Regions from separate parts of the Clostridium nitrophenolicum genome, predicted to be linked through region 3. Evidence: a T-box and tRNA genes for the amino acid it is inferred to sense, from the RefSeq annotation. Region 3 holds a T-box; the other regions hold tRNA genes.
What was found. A T-box is a leader RNA that pairs with one kind of tRNA and senses whether it is charged. The one in region 3 lies ahead of alaS (alanine--tRNA ligase), so its partner is inferred to be a tRNA-Ala.

Region 1 (4,026 bases), 1.8 Mb from region 3:
CCGCCGTTTACTGGGGCTTAAGTTCACACCTTCGCTTGCGCTAAGTGTTCCCCTTAACCTTCCAGCACCGGGCAGGCGTCAGCCCCTATACATCAGCTTTCGCTTTAGCAGAGACCTGTGTTTTTGCTAAACAGTTGCTTGGGCCTATTCTCTGCGACCTACTTGCGTAGGCACCCCTTATCGCTAACTTACGGGGTCAATTTGCCGAGTTCCTTGACAACAATTCTTCCGCTGGTCTTAGGATTCTCTCCTCACCTACCTGTGTCGGTTTGCGGTACGGGCACCAACTTCCTCCATAGAGACTTTTCTTGGCAGCGTGGAATCAGATACTTCGCCCATAAGGGCTCCCCATCACACCTCAACTAAGTTTAACGGATTTGCCTGTTAAACATGTCTAAGTGCTTAGACGCACATCCAATAGTGCGCACATCTTATCCTCCTGCGTCATCCCATTTGTAATAACGTCAGTTGGCGGTATCGGAATATCAACCGATTGTCCATCACCTACGCCTTTCGGCCTCGGCTTAGGTCCCGACTAACCCTGAGCGGACGAGCCTTCCTCAGGAAACCTTAGGTTTTCGACCAATAAGATTCTCACTTATTTCTCGCTACTTATGCCAGCATACTCACTCCTGTACAGTCCACCGCTCCTTTCGGTACGACTTCAATCCATACAGGAAGCTCCTCTACCGCTCTTTCGAGCCCATAGCTTCGGTGGTAAGTTTTAGCCCCGGACATCTTCGGCGCAGGATCTCTCGACTAGTGAGCTATTACGCACTCTTTGAATGAGTGGCTGCTTCTAAGCCAACATCCTAGTTGTCTTAGAAATCCCACATCCTTTTCCACTTAACTTACACTTTGGGACCTTAGCTGATGATCTGGGCTGTTTCCCTTTTGACCACGGATCTTATCATTCGTAGTCTGACTGCTGAGATTCAAGTATATGGCATTCGGAGTTTGATAGGGTTCAGTAACTGTTGTCAGCCCCTAGCCCATTCAGTGCTCTACCTCCATTACTCATTCTCAACGCTAGCCCTAAAGCTATTTCGAGGAGAACCAGCTATCTCCGAGTTCGATTGGAATTTCTCCGCTATCCACAGCTCATCCCATGGTTTTTCAACACCAACGTGGTTCGGTCCTCCACGGAATTTTACTTCCGCTTCAACCTGTCCATGGATAGGTCACCCGGTTTCGGGTCTACGACATGCAACTTATTGCCCTATTCAGACTCGGTTTCCCTTCGGCTGCGCACCTTAAGTGCTTAACCTTGCTACATATCGTAACTCGCTGGCTCGTTCTACAAAAAGCACGTCATCGCACGTAAAAGTGCTTTGACCGGTTGTGGACACACGGTTTCAGGTTCTATTTCACTCCCCTCCCGGGGTTCTTTTCACCTTTCCCTCACGGTACTGCTTCACTATCGGTCACCAGTTAGTATTTAGCCTTGGGAGGTGGTCCTCCCTGCTTCCCACAAGGTTTCACGTGTCTCGTGGTACTCTGGAGCAGATCTAGAGTCTTCTCTTTTCACTTACAGGGCTGTTACCTTCTACGGCGGAGCCTTCCAGCTCTCTTCAATTAAGATACCTCTCCGTTTATGATCTGTCCTCAACCCCAGGAACAAGTTCCTGGTTTGGGCTCTTTCCCTTTCGCTCGCCGCTACTTAGGAAATCGATTTTTCTTTCTCTTCCTCCGGGTACTTAGATGTTTCAGTTCCCCGGGTATATCCCTATAAACCTATGAATTCAGTTTACAGTACACTACGTTAGTAGTGTGGGTTGCCCCATTCGGAAATCTTCGGATCACAGGCTATTTGCGCCTACCCGAAGCTTATCGCAGCTTATCACGTCCTTCTTCGACTACTGGTGCCAAGGCATTCACCATGCGCCCTTTGTAGCTTGACCATCTAAATTAATATTACCTTCGCATTACTGCGTCAGCTTCCTTCATTGCGGTGCTCATTTACCTTAAAGTAAACTCTGCTCCTCATTCAGTCGCTTCCTTGTTCTGCTCGCTACTATTAATTTATATTAATTCTTAAATCTACAAAGGTTACTTACTTATATAATAAGTAGTTTTACCTTCAGCTTTACTTTTATTTAATATCACTGTGCAATTTTCAAAGAACAATTGGTGGGCTTAAATGGACTCGAACCATCGACCTCACGCTTATCAGGCGTGCGCTCTAACCAGCTGAGCTATAAGCCCGTATGGTGGAGATAAAGGGATTCGAACCCTTGACCCCCTGCGTGCAAGGCAGGTGCTCTCCCAGCTGAGCTATACCCCCATATTTAAGAAACATTTAGTCTCTCAAAATTAAACAGAGTGTAAACAAACCTTCAAGATAGAATTACCTATCTTGTCGACTCCTTAGAAAGGAGGTGATCCAGCCGCAGGTTCTCCTACGGCTACCTTGTTACGACTTCACCCCAATCACTAACCCCACCTTCGGCCGCGTCTTCCTTACGGTTAGACTACGGACTTCGGGTGTTGCCAGCTCTCATGGTGTGACGGGCGGTGTGTACAAGGCCCGGGAACGTATTCACCGCGACATGCTGATTCGCGATTACTAGCAACTCCAGCTTCATGTAGGCGAGTTTCAGCCTACAATCCGAACTGAGGGTAATTTTATAGTTTTGCTCCACATCACTGTATTGCTTCTCTTTGTATTACCCATTGTAGCACGTGTGTAGCCCTAGACATAAGGGGCATGATGATTTGACGTCATCCCCACCTTCCTCCCGGTTAACCCGGGCAGTCTCACTAGAGTGCTCAACTTAATGGTAGCAACTAATGATAAGGGTTGCGCTCGTTGCAGGACTTAACCTAACATCTCACGACACGAGCTGACGACAACCATGCACCACCTGTCTTCCTGCCCCGAAGGGCTTCCTCCATTACGAGTAATTCAGGAGATGTCAAGTCTAGGTAAGGTTCTTCGCGTTGCTTCGAATTAAACCACATGCTCCGCTGCTTGTGCGGGCCCCCGTCAATTCCTTTGAGTTTTAATCTTGCGATCGTACTTCCCAGGCGGAGTACTTATTGTGTTAACTGCGGCACAGAAGGGGTCGATACCTCCTACACCTAGTACTCATCGTTTACGGCGTGGACTACCAGGGTATCTAATCCTGTTTGCTACCCACGCTTTCATGCCTCAGCGTCAGTTACGGTCCAGAGAGTCGCCTTCGCCACTGGTGTTCTTCCTAATCTCTACGCATTTCACCGCTACACTAGGAATTCCACTCTCCTCTCCCGCACTCTAGACTTCCAGTTTGAAATGCAGCACCCAAGTTAAGCCCGGGTATTTCACATCTCACTTAAAAATCCGCCTACGCATCCTTTACGCCCAGTAAATCCGGACAACGCTCGCCACCTACGTATTACCGCGGCTGCTGGCACGTAGTTAGCCGTGGCTTCCTCCTTTGGTACCGTCATTATCGTCCCAAAAGACAGAGCTTTACAACCCGAAGGCCTTCATCACTCACGCGGCGTTGCTGCATCAGGCTTTCGCCCATTGTGCAATATTCCCCACTGCTGCCTCCCGTAGGAGTCTGGACCGTGTCTCAGTTCCAATGTGGCCGATCACCCTCTCAGGTCGGCTACGCATCGTCGCCTTGGTGAGCCTTTACCTCACCAACTAGCTAATGCGCCGCGGGTCCATCTCAAAGCGGATTGCTCCTTTAATTAGTTCTCCATGCGGAAAACTAATGTTATGCGGTATTAATCTCCCTTTCGGGAGGCTATCCCCCTCTTTGAGGCAGGTTACCCACGTGTTACTCACCCGTCCGCCGCTAATCCACCCCGAAGGGCTTCATCGCTCGACTTGCATGTGTTAGGCACGCCGCCAGCGTTCGTCCTGAGCCAGGATCAAACTCTCAATTTAAAAGTTTGAATGCTCATTACTGTTGTTTTTGACTACTAACAAGTAGTTCAAAAGAATTGCTGGTTTAGTTTACTTAATAAAAGTTTAAATAACTTTTAACCTCTGTTTAATTTTCAAAGACCAAATATTTTGGTTTTATTAGAATA
Region 2 (4,026 bases), 1.2 Mb from region 3:
TTGGTGGGCTTAAATGGACTCGAACCATCGACCTCACGCTTATCAGGCGTGCGCTCTAACCAGCTGAGCTATAAGCCCTTATAAGAGTTATTATCTCATTGATAATCCCTCAAGATTAAACAGAGTGTAAACAAACCTTCAAAGTAGAATTACCTACTTTGTCGACTCCTTAGAAAGGAGGTGATCCAGCCGCAGGTTCTCCTACGGCTACCTTGTTACGACTTCACCCCAATCACTAACCCCACCTTCGGCCGCGTCTTCCTTACGGTTAGACTACGGACTTCGGGTGTTGCCAGCTCTCATGGTGTGACGGGCGGTGTGTACAAGGCCCGGGAACGTATTCACCGCGACATGCTGATTCGCGATTACTAGCAACTCCAGCTTCATGTAGGCGAGTTTCAGCCTACAATCCGAACTGAGGGTAATTTTATAGTTTTGCTCCACATCACTGTATCGCTTCTCTTTGTATTACCCATTGTAGCACGTGTGTAGCCCTAGACATAAGGGGCATGATGATTTGACGTCATCCCCACCTTCCTCCCGGTTAACCCGGGCAGTCTCACTAGAGTGCTCAACTTAATGGTAGCAACTAATGATAAGGGTTGCGCTCGTTGCAGGACTTAACCTAACATCTCACGACACGAGCTGACGACAACCATGCACCACCTGTCTTCCTGCCCCGAAGGGCTTCCTCCATTACGAGTAATTCAGGAGATGTCAAGTCTAGGTAAGGTTCTTCGCGTTGCTTCGAATTAAACCACATGCTCCGCTGCTTGTGCGGGCCCCCGTCAATTCCTTTGAGTTTTAATCTTGCGATCGTACTTCCCAGGCGGAGTACTTATTGTGTTAACTGCGGCACAGAAGGGGTCGATACCTCCTACACCTAGTACTCATCGTTTACGGCGTGGACTACCAGGGTATCTAATCCTGTTTGCTACCCACGCTTTCATGCCTCAGCGTCAGTTACGGTCCAGAGAGTCGCCTTCGCCACTGGTGTTCTTCCTAATCTCTACGCATTTCACCGCTACACTAGGAATTCCACTCTCCTCTCCCGCACTCTAGACTTCCAGTTTGAAATGCAGCACCCAAGTTAAGCCCGGGTATTTCACATCTCACTTAAAAATCCGCCTACGCATCCTTTACGCCCAGTAAATCCGGACAACGCTCGCCACCTACGTATTACCGCGGCTGCTGGCACGTAGTTAGCCGTGGCTTCCTCCTTTGGTACCGTCATTATCGTCCCAAAAGACAGAGCTTTACAACCCGAAGGCCTTCATCACTCACGCGGCGTTGCTGCATCAGGCTTTCGCCCATTGTGCAATATTCCCCACTGCTGCCTCCCGTAGGAGTCTGGACCGTGTCTCAGTTCCAATGTGGCCGATCACCCTCTCAGGTCGGCTACGCATCGTCGCCTTGGTGAGCCTTTACCTCACCAACTAGCTAATGCGCCGCGGGTCCATCTCAAAGCGGATTACTCCTTTAATTAGTTCTCCATGCGAAAAACTAATGTTATGCGGTATTAATCTCCCTTTCGGGAGGCTATCCCCCTCTTTGAGGCAGGTTACCCACGTGTTACTCACCCGTCCGCCGCTAATCCACCCCGAAGGGTTTCATCGCTCGACTTGCATGTGTTAGGCACGCCGCCAGCGTTCGTCCTGAGCCAGGATCAAACTCTCAATTTAAAAGTTTGAATGCTCATTACTGTTGTTTTTGACTACTAACAAGTAGTTCAAAAGAATTGCTGGTTTAGTTTACTTAATAAAAATCATCTTGATTTTTAACCTCTGTTTAATTTTCAAGGATCATGTCGTTCTCTTAACGACCTTTTAAAGTTTATCATAAGCTAGGAGCCTTGTCAATACTTTTTTTATTATTAATACTTGTATTGTTGTCTCTCAGCGACTTTTACATAATATCACGATAAGTAGTTCTATGTCAATAACATTTTTCAAAAAACTATATTTCATAAGATGGTTTCTTTATACAAATCTATACATACAAAATATACAACTAATATAATGCTTATGCAATTTAAATATGACAATCATATATTTACTTATTTACTATATAGATATACTCTTAATAAATATACTTCCTACCTATATTTATAGAAAAATAAATGTACGTTAATTTAACTGATAGCATTAAATACATAAAAAAAAGAGTGATAAACATCACTCTTTTTTATGGTGGAGATAAAGAGATTCGAACTCTTGACCCTCTGCGTGCAAGGCAGATGCTCTCCCAACTGAGCTATACCCCCATAAATGGTGGACCTTCAGGGACTCGAACCCCGGACCAACCGGTTATGAGCCGGTTGCTCTAACCAACTGAGCTAAAGATCCATATCTGACCTGGCGACGACCTACTCTTCCACAGGGTCTCCCCTGCAGTACCATCGGCACTATGAAGCTTAACCGTCGTGTTCGGAATGGGAACGGGTGTTACCTTCACGTCATAATCACCAGATATTACTCATCACAGTTTTATATTATACTGGATTCGCTTAGGTTTGTCAACACTTTTTTAGTGTTTATCAAACTTTTTTGAGAACATTGAGTAATTTACACATTTGTTCTCTGAAAATTGCACAGTGAATGTATTTGGTCAAGCCCTCGACCTATTAGTATCAGTCAGCTGAACATGTTACCATGCTTACACCTCTGACCTATCAACCTTGTGTTCTTCAAGGGGTCTTACTAGCTTACGCTATGGGAAATCTAATCTTGAGGTGGGCTTCACGCTTAGATGCTTTCAGCGTTTATCCCGTCCCGACATAGCTACCCAGCTGTGCTCCTGGCGGAACAACTGGTGCACCAGAGGTCAGTCCATCCCGGTCCTCTCGTACTAAGGACAGCTCCTCTCAAATTTCCTACGCCCGCGACGGATAGGGACCGAACTGTCTCACGACGTTCTGAACCCAGCTCGCGTGCCGCTTTAATGGGCGAACAGCCCAACCCTTGGGACCTACTTCAGCCCCAGGATGCGACGAGCCGACATCGAGGTGCCAAACCTCCCCGTCGATGTGGACTCTTGGGGGAGATCAGCCTGTTATCCCCGAGGTAGCTTTTATCCGTTGAGCGATGGCCCTCCCACGAGGAACCACCGGATCACTAAGCCCGACTTTCGTCCCTGCTCCACTTGTATGTGTCGCAGTCAGGCTCCCTTCTGCCTTTGCACTCTACGAACGATTTCCAACCGTTCTGAGGGAACCTTTGGGCGCCTCCGTTACTTTTTAGGAGGCGACCGCCCCAGTCAAACTGCCCACCTAACAATGTCCCGTGACCAGATTCATGGCCGCCGGTTAGAATCCCAGTACTGTCAGGGTGGTATCCCAAGGATGACTCCACAAAGGCTGACGCCCTTGTTTCTCAGTCTCCCACCTATCCTGTACAGACAATACCGAAACTCAATGCTAAGCTACAGTAAAGCTCTACGGGGTCTTTCCGTCCAATCGCGGGTAGCAAGCATCTTCACTTGCACTACAATTTCGCCGGATTTGTTGTCGAGACAGTGCCCAAGTCATTACGCCATTCGTGCGGGTCGGAACTTACCCGACAAGGAATTTCGCTACCTTAGGACCGTTATAGTTACGGCCGCCGTTTACTGGGGCTTAAGTTCACACCTTCGCTTGCGCTAAGTGTTCCCCTTAACCTTCCAGCACCGGGCAGGCGTCAGCCCCTATACATCAGCTTTCGCTTTAGCAGAGACCTGTGTTTTTGCTAAACAGTTGCTTGGGCCTATTCTCTGCGACCTACTTGCGTAGGCACCCCTTATCGCTAACTTACGGGGTCAATTTGCCGAGTTCCTTGACAACAATTCTTCCGCTGGTCTTAGGATTCTCTCCTCACCTACCTGTGTCGGTTTGCGGTACGGGCACCAACTTCCTCCATAGAGACTTTTCTTGGCAGCGTGGAATCAGATACTTCGCCCATAAGGGCTCCCCATCACACCTCAACTAAGTTTAACGGATTTGCCTGTTAAACATGTCTAAGTGCTTAGACGCACATCCAATAGTGCGCACAT
Region 3 (4,026 bases):
CAACATATGAACCTGATTGATGCACATGCTCTCCTAAAACTTTTCTTAATGCTTCATTTAGAATATGAGTAGCTGTATGGTTTCTTCTTATATTGTTTCTTCTTTCTGCATTTACACTTAGTGTAGTTTCTTCATCTACACTGATGTTTCCTGAAACTACTTTAACAAAATGCAATACTTTTCCAGCAACATTCTTTTTACAATCTAAAACTTCTGCTTTAAAGGATCCTGCGAACATTATTCCCTTATCACCTACTTGACCTCCCATTTCTGCATAAAAAGGAGTTTCTTCAGTGACTATAATTCCTTTTTCACCTTCACAAAGCTGATTTACAAATTCCTCTCCTTTTATTAAAACTTTTACCTTTGAATTTAATTCTAGAGTATCATAGCCATTAAATTCAGTTTCTATTTCTAAAGGAATTTTGTTTAATATTGTGTCTTTAGCCCCCATGTAGTTAGTCTCTTCTCTAGCTGCTCTTGCTCTTTCTCTTTGGTTTTGCATTTCTCTATCAAAACCATCTAGATCTACTGTCATACCTTTTTCTTCAAGTATCTCTTGAGTAAGCTCTATAGGAAATCCATAGGTATCATATAGTTTGAAAGCCCTTTCCCCTGATAGTACAAATGCACTACTATTTTGAAGATCTTCTATGTATTCATTTACTATATGCATTCCACTATCTATAGTTTCATCGAATCTTTCTTCTTCTAATTTTATAACCTTCTTTATATAGTCTCTTTTCTCTTTAAGCTCTGCATAATTTCCACTTGAACTATCTATAACTACATCTGTTAGCTTATACAAAAATCCTTCATTTATTCCTAAGGATTTTCCGTGTTTTGCAGCTCTTCTTAAAAGCCTTCTAAGAACATATCCTCTTCCTTCATTAGATGGTAAAATCCCATCACTAGTCATAAAGGTTACACTTCTAATATGGTCAGTTATAACTCTCATGGAAATATCAGTTTTTTCATCTTTTCCGTATTCTACATCTGCCATTTTACTTATTTCATCAAGTATTGCTCTCAAAGTATCAACTTCAAATATGTTATTTTTACCTTGCATTATTACGGCAATTCTCTCAAGTCCCATTCCTGTATCTATATTGGGCTTTGCAAGTCTATTATAATTTCCTGCTTCATCCTTATCAAACTGTGTAAATACAAGATTCCAAAACTCAATTACCCTATCTTCATCTGAGGCTTTAACAAATTCCTCTGCACTATTTAATTTTCCTTCTCCTCTGTCAAAGTGTATTTCTGAACAAGGTCCACAAGGTCCAATACCTAACTCCCAAAAGTTATCATCTTTTCCTAACCTAAATATTCTTGAAGGATCAATATCTGTTTTATTAGTCCATATGTCAAAAGACTCATCGTCATCTAAATAAATAGTTACATACAATTTATCTTTAGGCAGCTTTAAAACTTCTGTTGTAAACTCCCATGCCCATGGAATAATCTCTTCCTTAAAATAATCTCCAAATGAGAAGTTACCAAGCATCTCAAAGAACGTTCCGTGTCTAGAAGTTTTTCCTACATTTTCTATGTCCCCAGTTCTTATGCATTTTTGAGAAGTAGTAATTCTAGTTCTTGGTGGAGTCTGCATACCTGTAAAATATGGCTTTAAAGGTGCCATACCTGCATTTATTAGTAGTAAACTCTTATCATTCTTAGGTATAAGTGAATAACTCGGTAGTCTTAAATGACCTTTGCTCTCAAAAAAGCTTAAATACATCTCTCTAATTTGATTTAAGCCTAACTTTTCCATTGTCATCTCTCCTTTGTAACTTAAATTTATTTGTTTAATAAAAAAAACCCTCATCCCGTAAGGGACGAAAGTTTATTCCGTGGTACCACCCTAATTCTCAGCTTTACTAGTACTTCTAATTTATGCTAACAATAATTTGTTTTACATATAAGCTGATCTCTTTAAATAATATGACTCCTGGACTGCTTCAACATATGTTACAAGAAGTTTTCACCAAGCACTTCCTCTCTTTGTGTAACAGAGTATATTTACTCCTTCCAATCATTGTCTTGATATCTAATTATGATACAAATTATAAATAAAAATATAATCTGTGTCAATATTTGTTTATAGTTAATACTAAATAAAAATAAAAATATATTTAATGCTTTTACAAAAATTCTAAAATAAATAGTAGTTTAAATCTTCATATACTATTTTTATTATAACTCCAATTGGAATTGCCAGTATCATTCCTAAAAAGCCTGCAGCCTTTCCCCCTATTATAAGTAGTAATATTACTATTAGAGGATGCATACTAATACTATCACCAGTTATCTTTGGAGAAATTATATTTCCTTCAATCTGCTGCAGAAGGTATAACCATATACATGTATATAGTGCCTTTTCCGGAGAATCCACTAATGCGATAAATATTGCAGGAATTGCTCCAAATATTGGCCCAAAATATGGAACTATATTGAAAAATGCGTTCAATATAGATAAAATTACTGGAAAATCTACTTTTAAAAAAATAAGAATTATGAAGGTCGCTACTCCAATAAGTAAACATAAAAGTAATTGACTTACAATATATCTTCCAAGTATTTTATCTATATCACAGCCTATCTTTCTTACCATCGTTCTGCTTTTAATTGGAAAAAAGTTTAATATTCTATTTCCTATACTATGCCCATCTGATAAAAAGTAGTATGATATTATAGGTACTACAGCTATAGTAACAATATTTTGACCGATGTTTAGTGCAGATTCAAATATATTTGTAAAAAATCCTATTGTCTGGTTGTTTATTCTATTATGTAACTTATCAATTATAATATACATCGTTTTATTGTTGCTTAATGGTTTTAGTTTAGAATAGAATTTATCTACGAGTCTTTGAATATTATCAAAGGTTGTATTTATATTTAAACTTTCCTTAAATATTGATGGTATTAATAATGTAACTGCAGCTATAACTATTAGTATTAGTACGCATATCAATACCAATGCTGTTGTTCTCCTACTCATTCCATATTGCTGCATCTTTTTTTGCAATGGCCTTACAGTATATGCAATTATAAATGATATAAATAGTAAATATAGAACCTCTCTAATGACAGAGTTTTTAAGACATAGAAATATTATTAACAGTATACCTACAAGGAGTATTATGTATTTAAAAAGTATCTTTCTTTCTATTTTTTTCATTCACATCATCTTCCATAAACAATTTATGCGGTAAACTTGTAAAATTGAGGTTTGCATTTCTTTCGTTATAAAGCATATTTTTTTCTCCTAGCACTAAATTATTTATTAATATTATTTTTTTGCCTGAGATAAAATTTGTAATAAAACCTGTAGATATTATTACTGCTCCTATGATAAAAGAATCTTCATCGAATAAAATATCTTCAATCATTCCTATTATATTGCCTCTTCTGTCTTTAATATCCATTCCTTTAATATCTTTAAATTCTAGAAATTTTCCTTTAAATGTTTCAGTAGTAACCATAACTGAATTAAAACTTACTACATTCTCAATCATGACATTTAAATTTTTCCTTAACAAACTAGTAGATGATATACTAAATCCAACTACTTTTTTTTTATTAAAATCTATTAATATATCATTGATAAATCCGAGTTTCTTGCCATTTACACTTATCACATCCATAAGCATAAAATCTCTTGTTCTATACATACTATCACCCCATGATATATAAATAAAGCAAGTTTCACTTTACCTTTTAGTATGTTTTCCAATAAAACTAATAAATATAACTATAAAAGAAAAAGTATTTACGTAACAAAGAACTGTAAATATATTCGGTCGTATAAGTTAACTTTCAGCCCAGTGTCCCATAAAAAATAAAGCCATTAGCAATAGCTAATGGCTTTATTTTTATTCTCCGTGTACGTGGTCATGAATATGTTCTGAATGAGTTTTCATTTCCCAAGGTTCTAATCCTACTGACTCTCTATAATTGTTTATTGCTTTGTGAATAGCTTCTTCTGCTAGCACTGAGCAATGCATCTTAACAGGTGGAAGT

Region 1: it has a tRNA-Ala gene. The T-box ahead of alaS (alanine--tRNA ligase) is inferred to sense a tRNA for this amino acid. The anticodon was not compared.
Region 2: it has a tRNA-Ala gene. The T-box ahead of alaS (alanine--tRNA ligase) is inferred to sense a tRNA for this amino acid. The anticodon was not compared.

What each region holds. Positions count from the first base shown of each region.
Region 1 is NZ_AP042469.1:332,346-336,371, reverse strand. Features, by position in the region: rRNA gene ACZ5N4_RS01555 (23S ribosomal RNA) at 1-1,901, opposite strand, end outside; tRNA gene ACZ5N4_RS01550 (tRNA-Ile) at 2,129-2,205, opposite strand; tRNA gene ACZ5N4_RS01545 (tRNA-Ala) at 2,209-2,284, opposite strand; rRNA gene ACZ5N4_RS01540 (16S ribosomal RNA) at 2,372-3,880, opposite strand.
Region 2 is NZ_AP042469.1:5,428,574-5,432,599, forward strand. Features, by position in the region: tRNA gene ACZ5N4_RS25755 (tRNA-Ile) at 2-78, opposite strand; rRNA gene ACZ5N4_RS25760 (16S ribosomal RNA) at 174-1,682, opposite strand; tRNA gene ACZ5N4_RS25765 (tRNA-Ala) at 2,188-2,263, opposite strand; tRNA gene ACZ5N4_RS25770 (tRNA-Ile) at 2,269-2,345, opposite strand; rRNA gene rrf (5S ribosomal RNA) at 2,353-2,469, opposite strand; rRNA gene ACZ5N4_RS25780 (23S ribosomal RNA) at 2,604-4,026, opposite strand, start outside.
Region 3 is NZ_AP042469.1:4,260,288-4,264,313, forward strand. Features, by position in the region: gene alaS (alanine--tRNA ligase) at 1-1,774, opposite strand, end outside; T-box leader at 1,832-2,048, opposite strand; gene ACZ5N4_RS20180 (AI-2E family transporter) at 2,156-3,184, opposite strand; gene ACZ5N4_RS20185 (PRC-barrel domain-containing protein) at 3,153-3,677, opposite strand; gene nifU (Fe-S cluster assembly scaffold protein NifU) at 3,879-4,026, opposite strand, start outside.